3 regions of the Diplocloster hominis genome follow, and region 1 is predicted to be linked to each of the others. Evidence: predicted binding sites of a transcription regulator. Region 1 holds the regulator's gene; each other region holds the start of a gene.

Region 1 (10,121 bases):
ATTCATAGATATAATCAGCGGCCTTTATCGCAGTTTTTAATGCAGTTTCGTTGCCGGTCAGCCGGTACCAGTCATAGAGGCCGTAGATGCAGTGATAGTGATTCCATACATCCCAGTTCGCTCCATTGCCGCCCATACGGGCGCTGCCTGTGTAGATACCCAGGTATCCATCCTCGCCCTGCGCGTTGGTTAATTCTTCGACCAATTTATTGCCGGCCTCCAGGAGAGCCGGATCATCGGATAAGCGGTAGGTATAGGCCATTCCCGTTAAGAGCTTGCCGGGGAATTCACTGTACCAGGGTACTAATGCGCCGGTATAGTCGTTTCCGCCTTCCCGGATATTTTCCAGATCCCATACGGTTTTAAAGGTTTCAGTACCGGTCATGGGAGCAGGGGAATCAGCAGAACCGTTTACATCTCCAACGATAGAGAAGTTATCAAAGTAGAAGTTCTTTCCTAAGGTATTGTCATTCCCTTTGAAATGCATCTGGAACTGGTGAACATCTTTCAGGTCGATCACATCGTTTGAGCCTTTTTCAGACCAGTATACTTCGAATGAATCGGCACTGAATGGAATATTTACCCAGCCGTTGAAGCCTGCCGGTACGGAAAAAGTGCGGTTTGCATTTACTTTAATATCTGTCCAGTTCGTGCCGTCTGCACACAGACGGATGGTCTGGCCTTCTCTTAACTGCCAGGATTCCCGGCCATTATCTGTGGAGGTATTACTTTCCTCGAAAGCAAAGCGGATATCCAGGGTGCCTTCCGTTAATTCAGTGGCATTTAGCTGGAACCATATTTCTTTTGCTCCGCTCCAGTCCGTAGTCGCTTTGGGATCGCTGCCGAATTTGATATCTATATCATTGTACTCATTTTTCGGAGCAAGTTTATTGTGATTCCATTGAATCGTTTTTCCGTCTCCACCGGTGGTTGCCAGTGTAAGCCGGTAGGTACTCCCGCTTAACATTCCGAATGCGTCGCCCAGAACAGAGGCTAAGGTCGGATTTTGGTTTGAAGTTCCGGTGCTTATGATCTGTTCAATAATATTCGGGTTGTCTTCTAACGCATGCAGCAGCCAGTTGTCAATATTCCCCTGGATATTTCCGCCTACGTAACCTTCCAGATTCAGGTCGGTTAAATGGCTGGAAGCACGTTTGGTATCCGGAGCCATGAGCGGAGGATTCATAGGAATCTCGTCGTCTTTCGGATATTCGGGATCTGTAGGTTCTATTACTTCACCCTGTTCGGGATCGGTTTCTTCACTGACGTTTACATTCAGAACCAAAGAAGCAGTCCGGAATACATTATCCGTGGCGCTGATGACGAAGCTGTCAGGACCGGAATAACCGGCGTTGGGTGTGTACACCAGAGTTCCATTGGATGCGTTAATGAATGCCTGTCCGTTCTGAGGCGCCGAAGCGATGCGATAACTGACGGGGCTGCCATTTGCACTGGTGGCGCTGCAGTCTGTGATGGATGTGGCGCTGTTTTTGTAGCAGCTCAGATTCGGATCGCCTGTAATGGTATCATTGAACACAGGAACGTCAGCCGGGTTATCGTTAGACTTTACAGGAAGCTCAGAGCCGCCTACGTCGCCGACAAAGGAGAACGCATCGAAATAGATCGATGTGCCGACATTGGCGTCACTGCCGTTCACGCGCATATTTAGCTGGTTCACATTATGTAAGTATAAATTGCCGTCATCTTCCCCGTGGGTGCTAAAATACTGAGACCAGGTCCTGTTATTTAACGGAACGCGTACCCAGCCGCTGAATCCGGGATCCAGAACGATCATATGATTGTCATCGACTGTTTTGGTCTGCCAGGAGTCCCCGTTCTGTACGTAGAAAACCACTCCGGATTTCAGTTCCATTGCATGAAGGACATCATCATGGGTGCCTTCCTGGAAAGCGAAATGAATTTGGGCAGAATCACCAAACTCTGATGCATCCGCGTAAAACCATGCTTCGGTTGCACCTCTCCAGTCCATAACAGCTCCCGGTGCCCCAGGGAGTTTGAAATCCAGATCTCCATACCAGTCACGGGTGTTCAGGCTTGACCATGCTAAAGCATTGGAACCGTCCACACCTTTACCTGCCGCTACAGATAAACCACAGGTAGGAGCATCTCCTAACGACATACCGGAATAATCTCCAAGCATACCGCCTTCGGCAACAGTGAGTATGGAGTCATCCATATCTTCAATACTCCAGGCCTGCTGGATCGTAGGCGGGGTATCCGTAGGAAGAGAAGTTCCATCGTCGAAATTACCGACCACACCGATGCTGTCAATCAAAGCTGTTTTATTCTGTGTGGTTCCGTTCCCATTTATATGCATATTCAACTGATTTACATTTTTGAGATACAGCGTGTCATCACCCATCCAGTAAGCGCTGAATGTGGAACTGTCCAGAGGAATTCTGACCCAGCCCCGGAAACCAGGTTCCAGGTTTACACAGCTGTCGCTGACGGTTCCGCTTTTCCAACCGCTGCCATCGTTGGTTCCGTAGGCTGCCCCATTTCTTAATGCGAGAGCATGGAGGCCATTGCCGCTGCCGTCTGATTTAAACATTTCTTCCTGAAATGCAAACCGGATCTGACTTGATTCAGAACCAAAACTGCTCATATCAGCGTAAAACCATAATTCCTGTGCTCCGCTCCAGTCGGTATTTTTGGTACCTTCCGGCAGCATATGATAACGTAGATCGCAATCGCTGTAAGCACCTTCTCCTGCCAGGTCTGTAAAGGCCAGAGCATTGCTTGCGTTTACACCGGCTCCTTCACCGAGAGACCAGGAGTATTTTCCATCACGGAGCATTCCAAACGGGTCTGCGATAGAATTTGATAAATCCTCACCTGATATACCGTCCATTCCCCAGACTTCCTTAAAAGATAAAGCGGCTGAGGGTTCTGCCTTAGCCGTTAAGCCGGTGGTCAGGACTGACGGCAATAACACGGCGGCGGACAGTAACAAACTGATACTCTTCCGTAACATTCGGTTCATAAAAAACCTCCTCATAAGTTATAAAATTGTTACGCTGCTAAAAAACGTTAAATAAAACGTTAAATAATTGATTACTTTTGTCTCCGTAAAAATGATCACCCTCCGTCATGTTAGGATTGATTTATAAGTTACATCGATGTAATTTAACAAAATTATTAATAAAACTATTGTAAAATAATTACAAAAAAGTTTTAACAGTCCCTTAACAATTTGTTTATATTTAAAAATTTAGTAGATATCAGGGGAAAAGTCAATGCGAGAGCGACAGTATGAGAAATACTTACATGCGATCAGAAAACGATCACGTAACGATTAGAAATGATCACGCAGGAATAATTATTTCTTTCCACGGAAGTGCTCATAGCAATAAAAAATAGTAGCGCTCGAAAAAGCCTCGCTGACTATTTTTCATGCATCGCACGTAAGTGCCCAAAATACGGGCACAAGTGCTCATAGCAACAAAAAATAGTAGCGCTCGAAAAAGCCTCGCTGACTATTTTTTATGCATCGCACGTAAGTGCCCAAAATACGGGCACAAGTGCTCATAGCAATAAAAAAACAGCCTCTATATAAAAAATAGAAGCTATTCAATCAGAGTAGATTATTCATCTTCTTCGGGATAAATAATCTGGCAATTATTTTTCTCAAACAACTCGAAATATTCCGGCGGAGGCTTAATGTCCGTCACCAGATAGTCTATGTAATCAAAACCGCAGGTCCTGCTGAAATAACGGCTTCCGAATTTTGTGCTGTCACACAGCAGAATCCGGGTCTGGGAGTTTTCCAGCATGGCCAGCTTATAGCGGGACTGATCGACGCTGGCTTCCGTAATCCCGTCGGGGATCAGCCCGGTGCAGGATATGATGGCAAAATCCGCATAAAATTTGGATAATGCCAATATTGTATCGCTCCCGGTGGTACTTCCCATCTGACTCTCCACTTTGCCGGACGGAAAGAAAATATCCCAATCTGTCTGTTGAGACAAAAACTGCGCACAGCTCAAACCATTCGTAACCACCGTAAGCTTCTGCATCTGTGTCAGACTCATAGCCGCGTAGTAAACCGTCGTACTGCAATCCAGAAAAACCGTGCTGTAATCTTTCACTAACACGCTGGCCAAATCACCGATTCTTTTCTTGACTGTGATATTCTTGGTCTGGCGAATAGATGAGGCGGGTTCTGTATTACCACTTTCATATAGAATAGCCCCACCATGCACTCGATGTATCAAATGGTATTTTTCTAATGTAGTTAAATCCCGTCTGATTGTTGCCGGACTGGCATATAATTCCTTACAAAGCTGCTGCACCGTTACAGCCTTTTTTTCCTGAATATACTCCAGTATTTGGCAATATCGTTCTGTCAATACCACTTGATATTCCTCCCATGTATCACTAGAAAGATATTCCTTTTGTCTTCACAAAAAATGTTATATAAATTGTATTAAAATGTCAATGAGTGATCAGTTGGATGACAAAAACTTACAATTAGCGATGAAACAATCAGGTAGGCATCAAGCTTTGATCAATTATTTTTTCAGCTATTCGGCTAACTCCTCCCAGCTTATCATTAGTTTTTCCAATTGCCCTGAGATATCGGTTTTTTCCTTATTTAATAAGATACATTGTTCCACATCCGTATAGATCTCCTCCAAAGTCAGCAGCCGGTCAATCTGTGCGTCCCTGGTTTCCAGCTCTGTGATCTGCTCTTCTATTCTGCGCAGATCATTTTCGCGTTTCCGGATTCTGGCCTGTTCCTCTTTCTGCTGCTGCCAGGTAAGTTTGTTTTCTGATACCGAATATCCGTCATCCTCCATATCGGTTGTGCCTGCATAGATCTGTGTTAACTCATCCCGTTTCGATAGATAATAATCATAGTTACCAATATAATTGACCAGAGTCTGGCCGGTCAAATCCAGAATCCGGGTAGCCGTCTCATTGATAAAATACCGGTCGTGAGAAACATAAAACACCGTGCCGGTATACTGCTTCAAAGCGTTTTCCAGAATTTCCTTGGAAGCGATATCCAAATGGTTGGTGGGCTCATCCAGAATCAGAAAATTGGCCTCGGAGAGCATCAGCTTAGCCAGGGACACCCGGCCCCGCTCCCCGCCGCTCAGATCCCCGATCCTCTTGAATACATCATCTCCGGTAAATAAAAATGCCGCCAGCACATTCCGGATCTGGGTATTATTCAAATCCGGATAGGTATCCGACAATTCCTCGAACAGAGTCTTCTCCATATGCAGAACATGATGTTCCTGATCATAATAACCGATCTGCACATTCGTCCCCAGAATAATATCCCCTTCGTCCGCTGGAAGCAGACCGTTAATAATCTTTAGAATCGTAGTCTTTCCTGTGCCATTATTTCCAATAAGCGCGACCCGTTCTCCCCGCTTGATATCAAAGTGAATCCCACGGAATAACTCAAGAGGAGGGAACGACTTCGAAAGATTCTCCACCGACAGCACGTCATTCCCGCTGGTAATCCTGGGCTCCAGATGTATCCTCATCTGGGCGGTATCCTCCGCCGGTTTTTCCAGCACCTCCATCTTATTCAGAAGCTTCTCCCTGCTTTCCGCTCTGCGGATGGATTTCTCCCGATTAAAAGAACGCAGCTTCGCGATCACATCTTCCTGGTGCTTGCGTTCCCGCTGCTGATTCAGATACTGTTTCACCAGCGCGTCCCGCAGCATCGCCTTCTTCCGGGCAAAATCCGTATAATTTCCCTGATAGACCGTCGCTTTCGTCCGTTCCAGTTCAACCACCTTCGTCACGATCCTGTTCAGAAAATACCGGTCATGGGCTACCAGAATCACGGCCCCCGGATACCCTTTCAGATAAGTCTCAAGCCAGGTGATCGACTGCATATCCAAATGGTTTGTCGGCTCATCCAGCAGCAGGATATCCGGGTTGGACAGCAGAAGCCTTCCTAAAGACACCCGGGTCTTCTGGCCGCCCGAGAGCGTGTCCACCTCTTTATCAAAGTCCTCCTCCCCGAACCCGAGCCCTTTTAAAACCCCTGTGATCTCACTTTTATAAGCATACCCGTTTTTCAACTCAAACTCATGGGTCAGCCTGGTATAAGTCCCCATCAACTCCTCCAGCGCATCCCCCTCCACTGATTTCATATCGATCTCAATCTGCCGGATCCGCTGTTCCATATCCAGGATATCTTGTTTCACCGACAACAATTCCTCATAAATGCTGCGCCCGCTGATCAGCTCCTGATGCTGTGCCAGATACCCAAGGGTTTTTCCCTTCGCCATCACCACTTCCCCGGAATCCGCCGTCAGCTCCCCTACGATAATTTTAAGCAGCGTGGATTTCCCGACCCCATTATTTCCCACGATCGCCGCTTTTTCTTTTTCTTCTATATGAAAAGAAATATCTGAAAGAATCGTTTCCTCTCCAAAAGCCTTATGTATACTCTGGCAAGCTAATATCATACCTACCCAGTCCTTTCGTCCAAACTCTGTATTCCGCACATACAGTTGAAACCATTATAACCTGACGGCCGGTTCCATTCAATAGTTTCTTATATTTGGCGCCGCCAACCAATTCCCAACTTTCCCCAATAAGGTTTGACAATAATTTGGCAGATATTATATAATGGAAGCATGATATGAGCTAGGAGGAAGTACCGTGGAAGAGAAGGAAATTTCAAAGGCGGTTATTCGCAGGCTGCCAAGATATTATCGTTATCTGGGAGAATTGATGGAAAGCGGCGTAGAGCGGATTTCTTCCAATGAACTGAGCGAACGGATGAGGGTGACGGCGTCGCAGATACGCCAGGATTTGAATAATTTCGGTGGGTTTGGCCAGCAGGGATATGGTTATAATGTTAAATATTTATACGATGAGATCGGACGCCTGCTGGGACTGGATAAGAAACATAATGTCATCATTATCGGCGGAGGAAATCTGGGTCAGGCGTTGGCTAATTATCCGGCATTTGAAAAACGGGGATTTATTGTAAAAGGGATCTTTGATATTAATCCGAAGCTGTCCGGCAGGACAGTCCGGGGGATTCCAATTATGCCCATGGAACAGATGGAAGAGTTTATTAAGGAGAATGACATTCAGATAGCGACGCTGACGCTTCCAAAGACGAGCGCTACGGAAGTGGCCGACCGGCTGATTTCTTACGGCGTCCGCGCGATCTGGAATTTTGCACATACGGATCTGAATGTTCCGGAAGGTGTGATGGTGGAGAATGTACATCTCTCCGAGAGCATTATGCGTCTGTCTTATAATCTGACCAGATATGAGGAAGAGCATAAGCAGGAGATAAAGGGGAAGAAATAATTGAAGTATTTATTGAACTCTCAGGAAATGAAATGCTGTGACAACTATACGATTGAAAAAGTAGGGCTGCCCTCCATGGTACTGATGGAAAGGGCAGCTCTAGCTGTAGTTCGGGAGGCCTTGTCCTGCGGCTGTGATCTTAAGCGGGTCCTGGTGGTGTGCGGTACAGGGAATAACGGGGGAGACGGCATGGCAGTGGCCAGACTCCTCCATGAAAAGGGAATACCGGTGGATGTGTATCTGACGGGTCAGGAGGAGAGGTGTTCTGCCCAGGCGGCTGCACAGTTGGGAATTTTACGTGCAATTGGGCTGGAACCGGTAAGCAAAATGCCTTTGTCGGAATATACTATGATAGTGGATGCTATTTTCGGCATCGGACTTACCAGAGAGGTGACAGGTGATTATGCGCAGTGTATCCGGCAGGTGAATGAGTCAGGAGCCTTTGTTCTGTCCGTGGATGTGCCCTCCGGCATTAACGCGGATAACGGCCGTGTGATGGGCGCTGCGGTAAAAGCGGATGCCACGGTGACGTTTGCATATGAGAAGATAGGCCTGCTGCTGTATCCGGGAGCCGGATATGCAGGCAGAGTAACGGTGCAGGATATCGGAATTAACTGCCGGGGACTGGAGAAGCCTCCCCGTGTGTATACGTATGGGAAAGAAGATCTTAAGCGTCTGCCGATGCGGCCGGCGTATTCGAATAAGGGTTCTTTTGGAAAGGTTCTTCTGGTGGGCGGATCGGTCAACATGGCCGGAGCGGCTTATTTCTCAGCAAAGGCTGCGTATCGGACGGGGGCCGGACTGGTACGGATCTATACCGGTGAGACAAACCGCCATATTCTGCAGAATCTGATTCCGGAAGCGGTGCTGACTACTTATAGGGAAGAGGAAGCTTCCCTGGAAGCATTGAAGGAAAGCCTCAGATGGGCCGATGTGGCCGTAGTGGGACCCGGCCTTGGAAGAAGCTTTACCGCGCTGCGGGTTTTGGAATATATAATGAAAAATGCGCAGATACCCCTGATTATTGATGCGGATGGTCTGAACCTGCTGGCCGGGCATCCGGAATGGCTTAAGAACCATAAGCAGCAGGTCATCATAACGCCTCATCTGGGAGAGATGAGCCGGCTGACGGGTAAAGAGATATCGGATATCTCATCAGATCTATTGAATACCGCCGGAGAGTTTGCGGGGGAGAATGGGTTGACCTGTGTTCTGAAAGATGCCAGAACGGTTGTGGCCGCACCGGATCAGAGGCTCTATATCAACCGGACCGGTAATAACGGAATGGCCACCGGCGGATCAGGGGACGTTCTGACTGGGGTGATTGCGGGACTGATTGCCCAGCATATGCAGGTGGAGGAGGCGGCAGCTTTTGGAGTGTTTCTGCATGGATTGGCTGGAGATGCCGCGGCAAAAAAGTGCGGAATGTACAGTCTGATGGCACATGACCTGGTGGATAGCATTTCGGAAATATTAAAACCGCAGTAAATGCGGCACTGGAGGAAACGGATACACCATACCTGAATTTTAGCCGCAGATCATGCGGCACTGGAGGAAATGGATACACCATACCTGAATTAAGCCGCAGATAATGCGGCACTGGAGGAAAGCATGAAAACTTACAGCAGGGTGTTTGCAGAAGTGAACTTGGATGCAGTTGCATATAATATGGAACAGATGCACAGAAATTTATCGCCGGGTACGTCTGTGATTGCCGTTGTGAAAACGGATGGTTATGGTCATGGCGCGGTACCGATCGCCCGCCTGGTGGAAGGATATGACTATGTGTGGGGATTCGCGGTGGCTACCGCGGAGGAAGCCCTGATACTGAGAAATCACGATATTACCAAGCCGATTCTGATTCTGGGCTATGTGTTTCCCGAACATTATCAGGTGCTTCTGGACCAGGGGATTCGGCCGACAGTGTTCCGTATGGACACGGCAGCACAGTTGTCGGAGGAAGCGGTAAAATCCAATGAGCCGATGAAGATTCATGTGAAAGTGGATACGGGGATGAGCCGCATCGGTTTCCCGGATACAAAAGAGAGCATTGAGAAAATAAAGCAGATCGCTGCTATGCCTAATCTGATAATAGAAGGGATTTTTACCCATTTTGCCAGAGCAGATGAAAAAGATAAGGAATCGGTCCTTGAGCAGATCCGTCGGTTTTCAGATTTTACGGAGCAGCTTGAGGAGGCGGGGGTAGCCATACCACTGAAACATTGCTCCAACAGCGCCGGAATTATCGAGCTGCCGGATGCGAATATGGATGCGGTCAGGGCAGGGATTTCTATCTATGGCCTGTATCCTTCCGATGAAGTGGAGAGGAATACGGTGCGGTTAAAACCGGTCTTGTCTCTGTACAGCCGGGTGGTTTATGTGAAGGAACTGCCGGCAGGGGTCGGCATCAGTTACGGTTCCACTTTTGTCACGGAGCGAAGAACTGTGGTGGCCACGATTCCGGTCGGCTACGGTGACGGTTATCCCCGGACCCTGTCCAATAAGGGGGAAGTCCTTATTCGGGGCAGGCGCGCGAAGATTCTGGGAAGAATCTGCATGGACCAGTTCATGGTGGATGTCACTAAGATCGGAGGAGTCACCCCGGGGGACCTGGTGACCATGATCGGGACAGACGGAGGAGAAGAGATCAGCGTAGGGGAGCTGTCCGGGCTCTCGGGCCGGTTTCACTATGAATTCGTGTGCGATCTGGGCAAACGGATTCCCAGAGTGTATAAGGAGCATGGAAGGACTGTGGAGACCAGGGATAATTTTGAGGAATAAAACCGTGTAAGAACATGTCGGCAGAA
Region 2 (10,121 bases), on a different contig from region 1:
CGTGTTCGTCATCGATATCTCGGGCAGTATGGACGGAGCGCCGCTTAATATGCTGAAGGAATCCATGATCAACAGCATGCAGTATATAAAGTCGGACCACTATGTGGGTATGGTTTCCTATAATAATGATGTGTATGTGAATCTGCCGGTAGGGCAGTTCGACCTGAACCAGCAGGCCTATTTTAAAGGGGCTATATCCGACCTGATCGCTACAGGCGGTACCGCTACCTTTGACGGGATCGCTGTCGGTGTCGATATGCTGGAGAAGGCGCTGGCGGAACACCCGGATGCGAAGCCTATGCTGTTTGTGTTAAGTGATGGGGATTCCAACACGGGTTACAGTCTGAATGATGTCAGGGATATTCTGGAGACTTATTCGATTCCTGTATATACGATCGGCTACAATGCGGATATCGCGGCGCTGGAGAAGATATCCTCCATTAATGAGGCCGCCAGTATCAACGCGGAGACAGATGATGTAATCTATAAGCTGAAAAACTTGTTTAACGCACAGATGTAGGAGGGTGAACGGATGGCATTTTCAATGGAAATACCGGATACAAAGGTGATCGAGAAAGAGGTGGTGCAGGAGATCGCGCCCACCCAGGAGAAAAAAGAACTGATCCTGGATGCGGCAAAGCAGAATGCGCGGGAAGCGCTGGCGGTAGACCTGGGATCTTTGGCGGACAGAAGAAAATATGTGGATTCCATCGAATCCTTTGGCGTGGATGTGGTTACCCAGTCCCGAAAGAAGAATGAACTGCTTCAGGTACGGATCGGGGAACTCAGCAAGATGGGTTCTCAGAACGGTGAGGTGGTAACCGGCCTGGTGGAACTGCAGCAGAAGATGAAAGAGCTGGACCCGTCCGCTCTGGACTTTACCAGGGAAGGGGTGCTGGGTAAGATTTTCAACCCGATCCGGAATTATTTCGCCAGATTCCAGAAAGCGGATGATATGATCCACGATATCCTGGAATCCCTGGAAAAAGGAAAGAATATCCTGAAGAGGGACAATACCACGCTGGAGATCGAACAGGTGGCCATGCGGGATCTGACGATCAAGCTGAATCAGAATATCGAGCTGGGTATCCGGATGGATGACGCGCTGACAGAAGAGATCGACAACGCGAAGGCGGCCAATATGGAGGCGGAGAAGATTAAATTTGCCGAGGAGGAGATCCAGTTCCCGCTCAGGCAGAAGATCATGGATTTCCAACAGCTGCTGGCGGTGAACCAGCAGGGAATCGTAGCGATGGAGATTCTGCGCAGGAATAACAAGGAACTGATCCGCGCGGTGGAACGGGCGCAGAATGTGACGGTATCGGCTCTACGGGTGGCGGTGACGGTAGCTTCCGCCCTGTATAATCAGAAGATCGTGATGGAGAAGGTGGAAGCGTTAAATAAAACCACCAGCAGCATGATCGCCGGCACGGCCCGGATGTTAAAAGAACAGGGGGCCCAGATCCAGCAGCGTTCCATGGAGGCCAGCCTCTCTGTGGATGACTTAAGATCCGCGTTCGCGGACACCTTTGATGCCTTTGACGCGATCAACGCCTATAAGCAGCAGGCGCTGCCGCAGATGAAGAGCGTGATCGACGGGCTGAAAACCCTGACCGACTCCGGGGAAAAGAAGATCCGGCAGATGGAAGAGGGAAATGCACTTATGCAATAATACCGGAGAAAGGGACAAAAAGGCCCATGGATTCTGCGGATTAGCCAATCTTCGGTGAGGATTCAATTATTTTTAAATAGCACTTGAATTTTCTGGACAAATTATGTAGAATATCAAATAGGTTGAGATTTCTTTAACAATCGCCTTTGATCGTTGGAAACTCAAGAATTCACTGCTGTTTCATACAGTGAGGGTAATTAATAAACTTTAGGAGGAATTAAAACTATGGCAGTAAAAGTAGCTATTAACGGATTTGGACGTATCGGTCGTCTTGCTTTCAGACAGATGTTCGGCGCAGAAGGTTATGAAGTTGTTGCAATCAATGATTTAACCAGCCCCAAAATGCTGGCACACTTATTAAAATATGATTCCGCACAGGGAAGATATGCGTTAGCTGACAAGGTTGAAGCAAAAGAAGATTCTATCGTTGTAGACGGCCATGAGATCAAAATCTACGCAAAAGCCAATCCCGAAGAATTGCCTTGGGGCGAGCTGAGTGTAGACGTTGTTCTGGAATGTACCGGTTTCTTTACTTCCAAAGCAAAATCCGAAGCTCATATTAAAGCTGGTGCCAGAAAAGTTGTTATCTCTGCTCCTGCAGGAAACGACCTTCCTACCATCGTATACAGCGTAAACGAAGACACACTGAAAGCAGAAGATACCGTTATCTCCGCTGCTTCCTGTACCACCAACTGCCTGGCTCCCATGGCAGACACTCTGAACAAATTAGCGAAGATCAAAAAAGGTTATATGACCACGATCCACGCTTACACCGGAGATCAGATGACTCTGGACGGACCTCAGAGAAAAGGCGATTTGAGAAGAGCCCGTGCCGCAGCTGTGAACATCGTTCCCAACTCCACCGGCGCTGCAAAAGCGATCGGCCTTGTTATTCCTGAATTAAACGGCGTATTAGACGGCTGTGCACAGCGTGTTCCTGTTCCCACAGGTTCCCTGACCCAGTTAGTAGCTGTTTGTGAAGGTGTTGTATCCAAAGATGACATCAACGCAGCTATGAAGGCAGCAGCTTCTGATTCCTTCGGATATACCGAGGACGAGCTGGTATCCTCCGATATCATCGGAATTACCTATGGTTCTCTGTTCGATGCTACTCAGACCACGGTTATGGATATGGGAGACGGCAACACATTAGTGAAATGTGTATCCTGGTATGACAATGAGAACTCCTACACCAGCCAGATGGTCAGAACCATCAAATACTTCTCTGAATTAGCTTAATTATCCGTCGGAGAAACGAATATCAATATGTAAGATCCGATTATGGGTCCGGTCTAACGAAGGGCCGGACCCGTTTTTCGGTTTTATTACCTACAAAAACGTAAAATTTGCGATTCGAGGAGGAATATACTATGTTAAACAAAAAATCTGTAGATGACATCAACGTAAAAGGCAAAAGAGTTCTCTGCCGCTGCGATTTTAACGTACCGTTACAGGAAGGAAAAATCACTGATGAGAACCGTCTGGTAGCTGCTCTGCCCACGATTAAGAAATTAATTGCCGACGGCGGAAGAGTGATCCTTTGCTCCCACCTTGGAAAACCGAAGGGTGAGCCGAAGCCGGAATTATCCCTGGCGCCTGTGGCCAAAAGACTGACCGAGCTGCTGGGACAGGAAGTAAAATTTGCCGCTGATCCCGAAGTGGTAGGCCCCAATGCGAAAGCTGCTGTGGAAGCTATGAAAGACGGCGACGTTGTATTATTGGAAAATACCCGTTACAGAGCGGAAGAGACCAAGAACGGCGAGGCCTTCAGCAAAGACTTGGCTTCCCTGTGTGACGTGTTTGTAAACGACGCGTTCGGTACCGCTCACCGTGCGCATTGCTCCAATGTAGGGGTTACCCAGTACGTGGACACCGCGGTTGTGGGCTACCTGATGCAAAAAGAGATCGACTTCCTGGGCAATGCGGTAGATAATCCGAAAAGACCTTTCGTGGCTATCCTGGGCGGCTCCAAAGTTTCCAGCAAGATCTCCGTCATCAACAACCTGCTGGACAAAGTTGATACCCTGATCATCGGCGGCGGCATGTGCTATACTTTTGCGAAGGCACAGGGCGAAGAGATCGGGAAATCCCTGGTTGAGGATGATTACCTGGATTACGCAAAAGAGATGATCGATAAAGCAAAAGAAAAAGGCGTGAAGTTATTACTGCCTGTAGATACCGTGGCAGCGAAAGAGTTCTCCAACGATGCTGCCTTCCGTGTAGTGGAAGGCAGCCTGGCTGCTGACGAGATGGGTCTGGATATCGGACCGAAGACCCAGGCTCTGTACGCGGATGCTTTAAAAGATGCTAAGACTGTCGTATGGAATGGCCCCATGGGTGTATTCGAGATGTCCAACTTCGCGGCCGGAACCATTGCGGTAGCGAAAGCTCTGGCTGATCTGGATGCGACCACCATCATCGGCGGCGGGGATTCCGCAGCGGCAGTGAACCAGCTGGGCTTCGGGGATAAGATGACCCATATTTCCACAGGCGGCGGCGCTTCCTTAGAATTCCTGGAAGGCAAGGAACTTCCCGGAGTAGTGGCAGCCAACGACAAATAAAGTGAAAAGGAGAATTATATCATGCGTAAAAAGATTATCGCAGGCAACTGGAAAATGAACAAAACCCCCAGTGAGGCCGTTGCATTAGTAAATGAGTTAAAACCCCTGGTGGCAAACGAAGAGGTAGACGTAGTATTCTGCGTACCTGCTATCGATATCATTCCCTGCCTGGAGGCAGCCAAGGGAAGCAACATCCAGATCGGGGCAGAGAACATGTATTATGAAGAGAGCGGCGCTTACACAGGCGAGATCGCTCCCAACATGCTGACCGATGTAGGAGTAAAATATGTGATTATCGGACATTCCGAGAGAAGAGAATACTTCGCGGAGACCGATGAAACTGTCAACAAAAAAGTCCTGAAAGCATTCGAGCACGGCCTGACCCCGATCATCTGCTGCGGGGAATCCTTAACCCAGAGAGAGCAGGGTATCACCATAGACTGGATCCGTCAGCAGATCAAGATCGCTTTCCTGAATGTAACTGCAGATCAGGCGAAGACCGCAGTGATCGCTTACGAACCTATCTGGGCGATCGGAACCGGCAAAGTCGCTACCACAGAGCAGGCTCAGGAAGTATGCGCGGCGATCCGCGTATGCATCGGCGAGATCTATGACGAAGCTACCGCAGCGGCCATCCGTATCCAGTACGGCGGCAGCGTATCCGCTTCCAGCGCTCCCGAACTGTTTGCCCAGAGCGATATCGACGGCGGCCTGGTAGGCGGAGCTTCCTTAAAGCCTGATTTTGGAAAGATTGTGAATTATAATAAATAATAATCTTTCATTTTCAACTGGTAATCCTTTGCATCCCTTTCGACATCGTGAAGAGCTGATGATAGAGCAAGCGTTCTGATAAATAATTATACGAAAGAGAAAAGAATATCCTGTCAGTGAGGACGAGCGATATGCGGAGGACTCATTGGCAGGAGATTTTGTATATTTCAAAGAAAAGCGCTCCTAATTTCATTCTGACATTGTAGGATAAAACGGCTCGTAACCTGTCAGGAGATGCAAAAATTACATAAACTAAAAAAGAGAGGTAAAGAAAATGAAACAGAAAGTGTCACGTATCATCGTCATGGCTATGATCCTTGCTATGACATTAACCGTTGTAGGATGTGGAAAGAAGTTCGATAATCTGGATGATTTTATCGCTTCCGATGAAATGCAGACAGAACTTGAGACCGTCAGAGAATCTCTGACAGGCTCCGGGATGAGCATCGATATAAAAGCCGATGGCGATAAGCTGATTTATGAATATACTTTGGATCAGCAGGTGGATGCGACAGGCATGGCAGAATCCCTTGAAGCCGCAATGGACCAGCAGAAAGATGCTTTTGTCCAGGTGGCTGAAGAACTGAAAAAAGAAGTAAAAGTCGATAATCCGGCTGTTGTAGTGAAGTATCTGAATAACGATGGAACGGAGATTTTCTCTAAAGAATACGCACCGGAATAATCAGCAGATTATAGACTAAGAAAATAAAATATCCTGTCGATGAGGCCAAGATATGCTATAAAGCCTGATTGACAGGATATTTTTCGTATTTCCTTGTAATTGGCATAGGATATGTGTTATATTGATAACGATGTGATTATAGAAAAGGAGCAATCAAAATGAGTAAAAAACCAACTGTATTAATGATCTTAGATGGTTACGGATTAAATGACCGTAAAGATGGAAATGCGGTTGCTGAGGCTAACACCCCGGTTATGGACAAGTTAATGTCAGAATATCCGTTTGTACAAGGAAATGCCAGTGGTATGGCAGTGGGTCTTCCGGACGGCCAGATGGGTAACTCCGAAGTGGGTCACCTGAATATGGGAGCAGGCCGGATTGTCTATCAGGAGCTGACCAGGATTACGAAAGAAATCCAGGACGGAGACTTCTTTAAAAATGAGGCATTGTTAAAAGCTGTAGAAAACTGTAAGGCGAATGATTCCGCCCTTCACATGTTCGGACTCCTGTCAGACGGTGGTGTACACAGCCATAACACCCATCTGTACGGCCTTTTGGAGCTGGCAAAACAGCATGGCCTCAATAAGGTGTATGTCCACTGTTTCCTGGATGGAAGAGATACTCCTCCGGCATCCGGAAAGGGCTATGTGGAACAGTTAGAAGCGAAGATGGAAGAAATCGGTGTCGGTGAGATCGCTACGGTCATGGGACGCTACTACGCGATGGACCGTGATAACCGTTGGGACCGTGTGGAACTGGCCTACAAAGCGCTCGCAAAGGGCGAAGGAGTACCGGCAGGCAGCGCGCCTGAAGCAGTGCAGAATTCCTATGATGAAGGCAAGAATGATGAATTTGTCCTTCCGGCCGTAGTAGTGAAAAATGGACAACCGGTAGCCACGATACAGGAGAAAGATTCTGTTATCTTTTTCAATTTCCGCCCGGACAGAGCGAGAGAAATAACAAGAGCTTTCTGTGATAATGATTTCAGCGGATTTGAGCGGGAGAAGAGACTGGATCTCACCTACATTTGCTTTACCGAATACGATGTTACGATCCCGAACAAGACCGTCGCTTTCCATAAAGTAGAGATTACCAACACTTTCGGCGAATTCCTGGCCGCTCACGGTATGACACAGGCCAGAATCGCGGAGACAGAAAAATACGCGCATGTAACTTTCTTTTTCAACGGCGGAGTAGAGGAGCCCAATAAGGGAGAAGACAGAATTCTGGTAAAATCCCCCAAGGTTGCCACCTACGATCTCCAGCCCGAAATGAGCGCTTATAAAGTAGCCGATAAGCTGGTAGAGGCGATCAAATCAGACAAATATGATGTCATCATTATAAACTTTGCCAACCCCGACATGGTAGGCCATACCGGCGTGGAAGCAGCTGCCATCAAAGCGGTGGAAGCAGTAGACGAATGTGTGGGAAAAGCCTATGACGCTTTAATGGAAGTAAACGGACAGATGTTCATCTGCGCCGATCACGGAAACGCGGAACAACTAGTGGATTACAATACCGGTGATCCTTTCACCGCCCATACGATCAATCCGGTTCCCTTTATCCTGGTGAACTACGAGAAGGACTACACGCTTAGGGAAGGCGGATGTCTGGCGGATATAGCGCCTACCCTGATCGAAATGATGGGGATGGAACAGCCTGTCGAAATGACGGGGAAATCGTTGCTGATGAAGAAGTAGTGTGTTTTGGGCCGAGCCTGAGGAATGTGGATGTCTCTGTGATGTCCAACTTCCGGCTCCGGCCTTTTTTTGTGGTTCGCCCCGGTACCGCGGGGGAGCTGCCGGGAGCGGGTATTGGCTGTGGGCTTACGTCGGCCCACAGCTAATACCCGCTCTTAATTTAACTTATATCTCTTCAAGCTCGTTAAATAGTCCCTCAAGCGCAAAATATCCTTTATTAAATAGAGGCTTCAGCTGGTTGTAAACCTTCACATGTTCCGGGATGGGATGGAAGGTGTCTTTGGTGTGCAGAAACCGGGATACCTCTGAGAAGTCCGGATAGAGGCCGATGCCCACGCCTGCGATCATAGCGGCTGAGATCGAGGTGGCTTCTTCTACATGGTCCGGGCGGGTGAGGGAGACGTCCAGCACATCGGAGAGGATGCGGGCGATGATGTCTCCTTTGGCGCCTCCGCCTGTGAGAATCAGGTGATCTACCGGCATGGAGCGCCGGTAGGCGGCCAGGATTAACTCCAGGTTCATGGCGATACCTTCTGCTGCGGCCCGGACGTAGTCTGCTTTTGTGTGGTGCATTTTGATACCGATGTAGCTGCCGGCGGTATTGGGGTTCCAGCGGGGACTCCGCTCACCTAACAGGTAGGGCAGAAAGAGGAGCTTTTTTGCGCCTGCAGGCGAGGAGGCCATGAGGTCATTCAGATAGTCATATGGATTCTGTCCTGCTTCCTCGGCCGCCTGGGTTTCAACGGCGCACAGGGACCTGCGGATGTAGGAATAGACACTTCCGGCCGACTGGGTGGTTCCGCAGGGCATGTACTGCCCGGGAATGACGTGGGCGAAACAGAAGAGGGTCTGATCCGGGTCTACGAACATCTCAGGGGTGGTTCCGCCGATCCAGGCGGATGTGCCGAAGGTCAGGAACATCTGGTTCGGCTGGATACATCCGGCGCCCAATGCGGAACAAGGCCCGTCTCCACCGCCGCATACGACCAGCGTATCTGAGGTCAGATCAAGGGCGCGGGCGGCATCCGGGGTAAGGGGACCGGCGATATCAATGGATTGCTTTAACTCCGGCAGTTTGTTCCTGGAGATTCCGGCAGCGTTCAGTATCTCATCAGACCAGTCCAGAGCTTTTAGATCCAGCGCGTTGGTTCCGGAGGCGTCGGAATAATCGGTGACGAACCGGCCGGTGAGCCGGTAGATGATATAATCCTTTGCCTGGAGCATTTTGTAGGTTTTTTTATAGAGCTCCGGTTCATGGGTTTTTATCCACATAAGTTTTTCTATGCTGTAAGAGGCGCTGACCCGGTGGCCGGTCAGCTGATACATCCGGTCGGCACCGACCTGCCGGCTTAAGAGATCCGCTTCTATCCCCGCTCTTTGGTCAGCCCAGATGATCGCTGGTCTTAAGGGTACTCCGTTTTGATCTACAATCAGACAGCACTGCATCTGCGCAGAAAAGGAAATAGCCAGAACTTGTCCCGGATCTGTATCCCGCAGGATTTCCCTGGTGGACACACAGACGGCCTCCCACCAATCTTCCGGATTCTGCTCTGCGTAGTTGGATTGGAAGAAATGGACGTTGTAAGGATGGGTGTAACTGCGGATCAATTCTCCGTCTGCTGAGAACAGGGAAGCTTTATTCCCTGATGTTCCCAGATCATGGGCGATCAGATATTGTTTCAAGAGTATTCCTCCTTATCTTTCTGTGATTTTTTGCTGCTATTATTACAGTGTTATATACGCCTTATGTATGAATTCCCGGGCTGATATCCTGGATAGAATAAGCTTGAACGGTATGCGATAATTGCTGAAATAAATATAGCAGTTTCATAGATTTATTGTATCAATAAAGTAAGGGAATGTAAAGTATGTAAAACAATAGCTTACGTACGAAAGTTGATATTGACATATATGTAATAAAATAATATAATATAAGAAAATAAGAAGGAGTAATGCCAAATGGAAGAACGCCATATCAGAATCATTGAACTGGTCAGTATCCATAAGAAAATAGAGGTTTCCAGGCTGGCGGAGCTTTTACACACGTCCCAGGTTACCGTGCGCAAGGATCTGGATATCCTTTCGGATAAAGGGATACTGAAGCGGGAGCGTGGATATGCGATGCTCAATGATGAGGACGATATCAACTATCGGATGGCCTTTCATTATGAGATTAAGCGGAAGATCGCTTTAAGCGCAGCGAAGCTTGTACAGGACGGGGAGACGGTAATGATCGAATCCGGATCGGCCTGTATGCTGCTGGCGGAATTACTGGCTTACGAAAAAAGAGGGGTTACGATCATTACGAATTCGGCCTATCTGGCTTCTTATGTAAAAGACGCGCCAGGAGTTAAGGTCACACTTCTGGGAGGAGATTATCAGCCCAGGGCCCAGGCGATGGTCGGTCCGCTGACGAAGATGTGCGCACAGCAGTTCTGCGTCGATAAGATTTTCGTGGGAACCGATGGGTTTTCGCAGACGAACGGTTTTACCGGTGATAATCTGGTGCGGGCGGACACGGTACGCGCGATGGCTGAGTCGGCGCAAAGGACGATAGTGCTGGCAGACGCGGAGAAATTTACCCGGGCGGGGACCGTATCTTTTTTAAAGCCGTCGGAGGTCTCAGTGGTTATTACGGATTCCGGTATACCCGGAGAGATCAGAGATTACCTGGCCGGTGCCGGTGTACAAGTGCTGGCGGTGGAGTGAAGAGTTTACAGGAAACGGCAGTAATA
Region 3 (10,121 bases), on a different contig from region 1:
ACAGAATGGACATGTCCCAAACTGAAATGGACATGTCCCAAACTGATAAATGCAAAGAGGAGAAAGCAAAGTGAAGTATAATTTTGATGAAGTAATAGACAGAAGAGGAACGTACAGCATAAAATGGGATTCCGGTGTGCAGCTTATCCGAAAGGGATTGGCTGTCCGGGCAGACGAAGACACGATTCCGCTTTTTACGGCGGATATGGATCTGGCCTGCCCGCAGCCGATTCTGGAAGCGTTACACCGAGTGGTGGACCACCGAATGTTTGGCTATTCGGACTGTACGGTAGTGCCGGAGTATTATGAAGCGATTATAAGCTGGTTTTGGCGCCGTTATGGCTGGAAGATAGAGAAAGAAGAGCTCCTGTATGTGAATGGGACTGTGGAGGCACTTCAGATCGCAGTGGAAGCCTTCACGGAGGAGGGAGATGGAATCATTATCCAGCGTCCGGTATATGGGCCTTTCACGGGTACGATTGACAATACACATAGGAAGATCGTCAATAACCAGCTGCTTGAACAAGATGGCTATTATACGATTGATTTTGAAGATCTGGAAGAAAAGGCCCGGGAACCGCGGAATAAAATGATGTTTCTGTGCAGCCCGCATAATCCGGTGGGGCGTGTCTGGAAACTGGAGGAGCTGCAGAAGATAGCCTGTATCTGCAGAAAATATGACGTTCTTCTGGTGGTGGACGAGATCCATGGGGACATTATCCGTAAGGGGGTAAAGTTCTATCCGATGGCCACTGCAGCAAACCCAGAACGAATGATTATCTGCACAGCTGTAAATAAAACTTTTAATCTGGCAGGGCTGCAGTGCTCAAATATCATAATCAAAGATCCGAAGCTCAGGGAGACTTTCCGCGTTCAGGCGGGATACAGAGTTCCTACGCCGTTTGCCATAGCGGCACTGATCGCTGCATATCGGGAATGCGATGACTGGGTCAGTCAGATGAACCATTATATCGATGAGAATATCGAATGGGTATTGGACTTTCTGAAAGAGAGGATGCCGAAGGTAAAATGCTTACGTCCGGAAGGGACCTATATTCTCTGGATGGATTTTCGCGGGTATGGACTGACGGCGGAGGAGATCAGAGACCGCATCTACAACAGGGCGAACGTGATCCTGGAGGCGGGCAGTGTCTTTGATCCGGAAAATGGAGACGGATACGAGCGGGTGTGTCTGGGAACACGCAGGTCGTTGATACAGGAGGCTTTCGAAAGGATCGCACAACAATTTTAAATTATATTGATAATTGTCTGCGGCAATCCAATAATTTCCGTGAGTGGAGTATGAGAAAGTGTTCTTTTTGAGTGTGAGGGACCAATAACAGAATCGTGATGCTAAGCGCCGTATAGAATGTGTCCATTTTAACCGAACTCGCAGTGAATGTATAGTTTGGTTAAAATGAACACGTTTTTTATTTGTCACCCGGGAGGATGTACGAGAACCGAAAACCAGGGAGCAGAGCGTTAACTAATCGCACTGTCGGTTGTGCCCTGATTGTCAAACATTTCCCCGGGTAGGAAAAGTTTACAAATTTTTTAGAATAATTTATATTTAAAACATTGAAGTTTAATGGTTTTACCATTATTCTATTAGTAGAATTTTCTTAATTGCTAGATTCGTATAAATTGTACAGGCAGTTCTTGCCTTGCGCTAATTCCCTTTTTTGTATTTATTAAAATCATTTGTACAGGTTTGGTCATTTATTACTGTCTATTTAAATTGTTTCATTTATACAGGAGGAATAGGTTATGCCAGATCCCATTTTGCCGGTTACTACCTATAAAGACAGGATGTTCATACATTTATTTTCAGACAAGGGCAGACTGTTGGAATTGTACAATGCTGTCATGGGAACACACTATGATAACCCGGAGGATATCGAAGTGAATACGCTGGAAAATGTACTTTATATGAATATGAAAAATGATGTGTCTTTTGCGTTTCATGAAGAACTGTATCTTTATGAGCATCAGAGTAGCTTGAATCCCAATATGCCTTTGCGGGGTTTCATGTATATAGCAAGACTTTATGAGAAAATCACAAAGGGGGCAGGTATATACTCTTCGAAATTAATACGGCTTCCGAATCCAAACTATATGGTTTTCTACAATGGGATGGACCGGATGCCGCGGGAATATACGATGATGCTGTCAGATGCTTATAGAATCCCCGCAGACTCGCATCCGTTGGATTTCCAGGTAAGGGTTATTAACATTAATTATAAAGAAAATCCGGAATTCCTTGATAAGTGTCCTACATTAAAAGAATACAGCTATTTCGTAGACTTGGTCCGGAGTTACCAGGAAAGTTTGCCGTTGCAGGATGCGATCAGGCAGGCTATAATAAAAATAGTAACGCTCGATAAAGCCTCGCTGACTATTTTTTATGCATCGCACGTAAGCGGCTAAAGGACAGCCGCTAAGTGCTCATAGCGATAAAAAGTAAGGAACAGGATAACTTAAAAGATTATCTGGAACAACATGGCTCGGAGGTGGAAAATATGCTGATGACGGAATACAGCCGTGAGATGGATATTGCAGTGAACCGCAAGGAAGCAGAAGAGGAAGGCGAAAGAAAAGGAAAAATAGAAGGAAAAATAGAAGGTATCCTTTTGCTTCTTGAAGACTTTACAATACCGGAGACGTTGGAGCGCCGGATTAAGGAAGAGCACGATTTCAGGATTTTAAATAAATGGATGAAAGCGGCAAAAAAAGCCTCTTCCTTAAAGGAATTTACAAAAATGGCTGGTCTTGACTATGAAACAGATCTCTGAAACAACATAGATACTAATATGCGGTTTTTGCTGGCTCTGAAAACAAGGAAGGATATCTCCGAAAAAGACCGGCAAACTTAAAAGTTCCGGCCTTTTCCGGGTATTATCCTTCCGTTTTGTTACAGATTCTTAAGTCGTTCAATTGCCGGATACGGAAGAAGCAGCGATCCCATAATCTTCCAAACACCGTTTCAAACCACAAACCGAATCAGAGAACCGGATTCCGAAGTCCTCAATTTTGCGGTTATCGATCCTAAGATTTCTGGGCCGGTCCCTGAACCTTGTCTCATCCGCGGCCAGCAGATCCCTGCGTTTCCCGCAGCCGAGCACATCCATCCACTTTTGTACAGTTTCAAAGGTACTAAACTCATTTGCACTTCCGAAATTATAAATCCCGCCTGGTATCAATAGTGCCTTCTCGATCCCGGTTACGACCTCCCGTACCCAGGTAATCCCCCGGAAATCATAGACAGGAAGCGTAAGCTCCTCATTTCGAATCAGAGCCTCCAGAAGCTGCAGCAGCAGATTGCGGTGTGTCCGTTTTCCAAGCACCGGCAGGTCGTACATCCAGGACAGTCGCAGACAGACCGTATCCGGCAGCAGAGCCAGGAGCTCCTGTTCTGCCCGCAGCTTACAGATTCCATAGATATTAGTGGGTTCCACGGTATCCTCTTCCCGGTTCGCCGCCGCCGCAGTGCTGTTATGGTAAATCTGATCAGAACTCATAAAAACAAACCGGGCTTTGTTTGCCTTACAGGCCTCAGCCAGATACAGCGGCCCTATGACATTCACTTGCTCGCAAAGAGACGGATGCTCTTCACAGAATCCCACATCAGACAGGGCGGCGCAGTGAATCACAAAATCCGGCTGCATTTCCCTTACGGCGTCCGCTACTTCCCGGCGGTCCGTAATGTCTATCTGGGAATGCCCGATCCGGTACACCGTACAGGATTTGTGAAGATAATCAGCCAGCCGGGACCCGAGAAATCCATTGGCGCCTGTAACCATGATTTTTGTATTCCGGTCTGTTTTTTTCTTATCCCCAGCCTCATTAATTCTGTAATCATACATCTGCTTTCCGTTATTTTGATTTAGTTCGTCCATAAAAACCTCCCGGAAGAATCCACGATTCTTTCTGATGTACGGATATGTTCCTGTCCTGACTAACAGCGCTGATGATATCGATTGATCCGTCACCTGTCTGAGGAGCAGTATTATATTTCCCTCTTCCAGCGCTAAGATTCCACGGTAACCGTGCCATCATCCTCTACCGTGATTTTCATCCCTGTATCTACATATTCCAGGAACTCTTCCCCCAGGTTATCCACGGTGGGCATGGACTGGTCCGTCCATACATCCGCCAGGATAGCACCCGCGGCGGCCAGGGAATCGATTGGTTTGGAAAAGAGCAGGCATGCCGGCTGCCGGTGCATAGAAGCAGCTGTATACAAAACCATACCTCCGGTGGTGGAGCCGATGGTCTGAGGCAGACACAGAGCCTTGCCCGCCATCTGTTTTTCATAGAGATCCGGATTATTCTGATCCGAACAGGTAGCGTTCTTGTCACCGAACATGAGGCTTTTCTGAAAACTGGCCAGCGTGTTAAAACCAGCGCGGGTGACCAGCGCTTCAGCGGTTACCTGGCCAGGAACAACCGGCCGGCCCTTAAATGTCCTTGTCATAAGCTGCCTCCTTTCGAAAGGTAAGTGAGTATCTGTTCGTCCCGGAAATACCGGGCGCTGGTGTATGTGCGGAGCTTATTGGAACTGGTGATAACCGGCATTTTCCCGCACATCGGATTATTCATATACATCAATGGACAGATATAGCTGAGGACAACACCGGCCTCCCTTAAACGGACAGCCTCCGGCGTATCTGTAAATTTCTTAAGTACTGCCGGGGACGTAGTCATTACGGTTGGAACCGCCACCTTTTTGCGGCCAGCCTGACGCAAGGACTCTGGCAGCACCTGGCTCCAATGAACCAGCTGGTCATAGGATAAATGCGGACATCCGATAAAACAGAGCTTTGGAGCCGCCGCCGGATCTTTCCAGACACAGGGGTATTCCCTCTGTACCCGTTCCAGTTCAGCATCGTCGATCACATAAGTTCGGGCGCCGGGGTTGATCAGTGAGTCACTTAAGCGGACGGCCTCAGGTGTCAGATTTTCGATATGATACAGCCCAACTGCCCCATTGGATGCGGTGGCGGCGCCCATATCTTTCAGATAATCCCTGGCGTCCTGATTCAGATTTGTACCCAGCCAGCGGTCCAACCCCTTGATGTAAGGGACATCTTCCATTACCTTCATGCCGATGGCGCTGCCCAGAACCTGGGCTTCCGGTTTCTTAGCGGTCCGGATTTCCACGATCCAGTCGGCCTGCCTTCCCTCGTCAGTCAGCAGGCCGAAGTACGGAACCCGGCCGGCGACACTGCCGAACAGTTCGATGATACCGGAGTTCCGGTTGCATCTGGCTCCCAGAACACTGTTGGCGTAGACGACGGCGCTGCTTTCCGCCCAGGAGAGGACTTCCCCCTCCTCAGGCGTATTGCCTACCTCGTCAAAATAACAGGCGCAGGTGAAAGGATCATTGTTCAGAAGGCCGAGCTGTGTCAGCTGCCCTTCATACATCTCCTGTTTGGAGTACATGACCTTGAAAAATAGTTTCTGGATCAGATTACATGGGACATTCTTATCCAGCGGGCGGGGATCGATACTGAATTGCTGTTTGGATAATGCTCCGCCTTTGATCAGTTCGTCCATCAGACCGTACACCGGGTCCAGGACGGAGAGGCCGAAACTGGTGACCAGATGGCCGTATTTGCCGGTGACAGGCACCATTTTGGAGGCGCCGAAGGTTTCACCGTACATGACCAGAGTTTTCATTACCTTAGCCATAGCTTCTCCCTGTCGGCCGTCCAGCATATCCTGTTCTTCGTTTGTTAACTGCATGGATGCCATAAGTGTTCCCCTTTCTTATTCAATATAATAATAGGACAGACCGCAAATTAAATTTTGCTGCCAAGCATATAGGCAGCTCTTACGGCCTCCAGAACCTTGCCGGGAGCAAAACTGTCCCCGATCTGGTAGAGCTCCGGGGCGATACGGTTTTTCTGTGCTTCCAGGAACAGGGAAACGTCCTCCCGACCGCCGGCGGCCAGAACGATCAGATCCGCGTTCAGGACTTTCCGAGCAGTTTCGGTGCCCAGTTTGGGGGCCAGAGGATTCTCTATATTTTTTGGCAGGATTGGCTGCCAGGTTATGTAGGGATCGGGTACCCCTTTGGAAATATTTTGTTCCACGGTCACCTCACTGCCGTGGAAAGATACAACCTTGCAGCAGTTCAGTAAGGTGACGCCCGCCTGCTTCATATAGTGGATCAGATGCCCCCGGTTGGCGGTACAGGTACCGTCCATGAAGTAACTGGTCATTTCCGCTACGGTTACCTCGCAGTTGTGCTCATAACTCAGCCAATATGCGGTTTCGCATCCGACCACACCACCGCCGACGACAAGGACTTTTCGGGCGCTGCCAAGCTTTTCCGGATGGCAGAGAAGATCGGTGGCTTCCACCGTGGGCGCCCCGTCGATGCCCGGTATTGGCAGAGCAAAGGGTTTGGTGCCGGTAGCAAAAAGAACGCTGTCATATTGTTCCCGCTGCAGCTGTTCGGGACTGACTTCGGTGTTCAGACAAAGGGTCAGATTTCCGCCGGACGCAGCCTTGATGGCCTGACGTTCCAGATATAGGCGGTAGTTATCCAGGTCAAATTTGATCTTTGGTACGGAGCCGGGGATCAGCTTTCCGCCCAGTCGGTCCTCTTTTTCGAACAAGGTCACCTGATGCCCGCGTCCCGCCGCTGTAATGGCGAAGTTGACACCAGCGGGTCCCCCTCCGACTACGGCGATTTTCTTTGGCTTTGTGGGAACCGGCGGGACTTCCGGCAGAAGATGCTCGAAGGAAGTCCGGGCGTTGACCGCGCACTGAGGGTGGCCGCCGTCCACGAATTCATTGATACAGCCCTCCTGACAGCCGATGCAGGGGATGATATCCTCCACATGCCCGGAATAGGCCTTGCGGGGCCAGTCGGGATCGGCCAGAAGAGGACGTCCCAGCATGACCATATCACATTTCTCATCCCGCAGCGCCTGTTCCGCCAGATCCGGGTAACCCAGTTTGCCTACGGCGACTACCGGAACCGGGACTCCTGCGTTTGATCGGATATCGTGTTCAGAGAAATATTGTTTGACGGCCTGGGCTACGTCCAGGAAACAGCCTGCAGGCATTCCGGCAGGAGGATGGGGCAGCCACCAGTTGTCGTAGCAGCCCAGATCCACATCGAAAATGTCCACACCGGCTTCCACCAGATGCTTCATGTAGTCCAGAGTCATTTCCACGGTCCGTCCGTTTTTGAATTTCTTTAACGGATTTTTCTCCATGGTGTCCCCGTAGGTTTCATTCAGGGCAAGGGACAGATCGATCCGGTACATGACCGGATAGTCGCCGCCGACCCTTTTGCGGATCTCTCGGACCGAGTCCAATCCGAACGCCTGCCAGTCTGCAAAATGCCCAAGCTTCCGGTGATTGAACGCAGGATTGGTAAGCTGTTCCATGAGATAGCCCTCATGGCCGTGCAGATAGACGCCGTCCAGCCCGGCGGCTTTGGCGTCCGCCGCGGCCTGACCGGTGTTCTTAATAATTTTCTTGATTTTATGTCCGGACAGTCGCATGCAGGGGATCTGGGACATATAAAAATTGGGATTGAAGGATGCGCTGACCGGGAATTTTAACTCATTGATCAGGCATTGGGGATTTCCTACACGTCCCAGTCCGGCAGTCAGCTGAACGAAGATTCTGGCCCCGTAGACATGGACGCCTTCCGCCAGATCCCGCCAGCCCGCGAACACGGTGCGGCTCCGGTCGATCCGGGGGAAATAGGTCAGCTTGCCCAGTTCGGTGATGGAATGATCAATACCGTGGCTGATCGGTACCAGGCCGGTGGTCAGCAGACCGGTTCCGCCCTTTGCCCGGGCGAAAAAGTATTGGAGCATCTTGTCGTTGGGCCTGCCTGTCTCCTCACACATATCGATATTTCCCATGGGAGCCATTACCAGCCGGTTCTTGACGGTCATGCGGTTGATCTGGATCGGGGAAAATAACGAGGTGTAAGGGTAGAGATTCTGTGTCATTCCGGCACAGCCTGTCTGGGCGTCGGAGCCGTCGGTGACCCAGCTGCCGTAGCTGTCTACCAGTCGTTGCACAAGAGCATCTGTTTTCATGGGGGAATTCCTCCTTCTCTAGAGAACGATTATTCTTCTATTATGATTGTATCTGGGTTGATGGAGGATGTCAAATATTTAACAATAAGACTGCCGGTACAGCGGGAGTTTTGGATTAAATATATTTTGGTATTGCTTCTTTGGTGCGGGGTGATGGGGAATGCTGGGCGAAAAACTTCGAATTTAGTTATGAGAGCGTGTGCGTTATATGTTGGGAGACTGTCCGAAAACCAGGGCGCTGCCCACCTGGGTGTTTGCCCGGTACAGACTTGCCCTATGGGTACTCGGCGGAGAGAGTGGTGTCTGTGATCCCCTGTCTCACTTAAGGCTGTTACCCAGTAAAATCTAAATGAAATCTCCCTGCCGGGTCCTCATAGGGCAAGTCCGTGCCGTGCAAATACCTGGTGGGCTGCGCCCTGGTTTTCGGACAGTCTGTGGGGGGGACTTGCTGTGAGCGGATACATGCTGTATTGTGTTCATGATGGGGATGATTAGGTGATTTAGTGTACCGGATTAGATGACAAACTGTTATTGTGCCAGACATTGCAAATTTATTATAAATAGACCTATATGGCGTAGTGTGTTAAAATATAAATGACAATAAAGGTGTTTTTGACATATGGAGTTTAATTAGACAGTTGTGTGTTGCTTTATATAGCTCTGATTAGGTACGAAACGGAAGTGAACATGAAATTGTCGGGAGATTCGCACTGGGAAAATGATGGTTTATGAGGGATATGGATTTTGATTTGGTTGATAAGGTGATTTGTTTTGGGCAATTAGCTTGAAAGTGGATTGGGAATGACTAATAATTTGTTTGGTTTTGCTGTCACTGCCCGATGCAGGCGGTGTGGATTGAAATGAACAGGCCCTGCTCCATAGATTTTCGGGTTGGTGTCACTGCTCATACAGGCAAGTGTGTGTTGAATATACCGGATCAAGTCTAAAATGTCATAAAACACATAAGCATTGTATACTGGAATAAAAAACCGGAACCTAAACAGCTATCCACATAGTCATGAGCACCCCATGTAATCCGGTTACAATAAAGAAAGGAATTACAATAATGAAAATTACCTACATCGGTCACAGCGGTTTCTCCGTAGAACTGCCGGAGGCCATATTCATATTTGATTATTATCAGGGAACGATCCCTCAATTTACGGGCGCAAAACCGATTTATATATTTGTCAGCCACAAGCATCACGATCATTTCAATACGGATATCTTTGCCCTGGCGGACCAGTATCCGGATGTAACCTATCTGTTGTCATCGGATACCCGAATGAACGAAAAATATATGGAACGCAGGAATATACCGGTAAAGGCCAGGGAACATATTTTATATATAGGCAAAAATGCAGTACAGGTCCTGAAAGGCCCGGGGGAAGCGAGCCTGACGGTGGAAACCCTGACCTCCACGGATGAAGGCGTGGCTTTCCTTGTCAGTGCGGGAGACCGCTGTATTTATCATGCCGGTGATCTGAACTGGTGGTCCTGGGAAGGTGAAAGCGACGAGGATGAGCGACGCATGGAGGAAAACTTTAAGCGGGAAATGAAAAAGCTGGAGGGCAGGCACTTTGATGCCGCATTTCTGCCGCTGGACCCCAGGCAGGAGGAGCGGTTTTTCTGGGGATTCGATGTGTTTATGAGAACAGCGGATGCCGGTAAGGCATTTCCTATGCATTTCTGGGGAGATTATTCCGTGATCCCCAAGCTGCTCTCACTTGAGTGCTCTGAGCCTTATCGTGAGCGGGTGGAAGAGATTACGCGCGAGGGCGAGACATTTCAAGTTTAAAATTGAAAATAGAAATTTTCCAAGAGATGCTGAGCGGAAATAGTAGTATAAAGGTTGAACAAAAAGATGTCCGCCCATCCTTTATTTTGCAGCTTTGCTGCAAACCCGCCTGAAGGGCATGGGTTAAGAGAACCTGTAAAGGTATCCCTATATGTGCGGGAAAACGTACGCATGGAGGTAAAAATGAAATGCTGTGAAAGATACGCTCTAAATGATTACGGTAAAAGATTGGCTGTTAAAAAGGAAGAGAGGAA

Evidence for each region. Region 1 encodes Rex, which represses fermentation and respiration genes when NADH is low (regulators of the CRP and FNR family bind a similar motif). Its sites were predicted from a motif close to ATTGTTAANTANTTAACAAT; they were not measured.
Region 2: a site for Rex is predicted at 1,794-1,813, ahead of gap (type I glyceraldehyde-3-phosphate dehydrogenase). Genes of this name have one in related genera too.
Region 3: a site for Rex is predicted at 8,136-8,155, ahead of ABC831_RS22995 (oxidoreductase). Genes of this name have one in related genera too.

The regions. Positions count from the first base shown of each region.
Region 1 covers NZ_JAWDIY010000047.1:4,856-14,976, forward strand. Annotated here, with positions in the region: gene ABC831_RS24125 (beta-L-arabinofuranosidase domain-containing protein) at 1-3,004, opposite strand, end outside; gene ABC831_RS24130 (DeoR/GlpR family DNA-binding transcription regulator) at 3,606-4,223, opposite strand; partial or broken gene ABC831_RS26600 (DeoR family transcriptional regulator) at 4,209-4,406, opposite strand; gene ABC831_RS24135 (ABC-F family ATP-binding cassette domain-containing protein) at 4,545-6,455, opposite strand; gene ABC831_RS24140 (redox-sensing transcriptional repressor Rex) at 6,652-7,314, shown strand; gene ABC831_RS24145 (NAD(P)H-hydrate dehydratase) at 7,315-8,802, shown strand; gene alr (alanine racemase) at 8,926-10,095, shown strand.
Region 2 covers NZ_JAWDIY010000019.1:3,276-13,396, forward strand. Annotated here, with positions in the region: gene ABC831_RS16860 (vWA domain-containing protein) at 1-520, shown strand, start outside; gene ABC831_RS16865 (toxic anion resistance protein) at 533-1,672, shown strand; gene gap (type I glyceraldehyde-3-phosphate dehydrogenase) at 1,898-2,911, shown strand; gene ABC831_RS16875 (phosphoglycerate kinase) at 3,043-4,233, shown strand; gene tpiA (triose-phosphate isomerase) at 4,252-5,004, shown strand; gene ABC831_RS16885 (DUF4854 domain-containing protein) at 5,279-5,686, shown strand; gene gpmI (2,3-bisphosphoglycerate-independent phosphoglycerate mutase) at 5,845-7,386, shown strand; gene ABC831_RS16895 (xylulokinase) at 7,552-9,069, opposite strand; gene ABC831_RS16900 (DeoR/GlpR family DNA-binding transcription regulator) at 9,346-10,095, shown strand.
Region 3 covers NZ_JAWDIY010000040.1:32,189-42,309, forward strand. Annotated here, with positions in the region: gene ABC831_RS22965 (MalY/PatB family protein) at 71-1,252, shown strand; gene ABC831_RS22970 (RpnC/YadD family protein) at 1,768-2,427, shown strand; gene ABC831_RS22975 (hypothetical protein) at 2,442-2,792, shown strand; gene ABC831_RS22980 (SDR family oxidoreductase) at 2,931-3,896, opposite strand; gene ABC831_RS22985 (aconitase X swivel domain-containing protein) at 4,028-4,474, opposite strand; gene ABC831_RS22990 (aconitase X) at 4,471-5,754, opposite strand; gene ABC831_RS22995 (oxidoreductase) at 5,802-8,069, opposite strand; gene ABC831_RS23000 (MBL fold metallo-hydrolase) at 9,136-9,867, shown strand; gene ABC831_RS23005 (hypothetical protein) at 9,922-10,121, shown strand, end outside.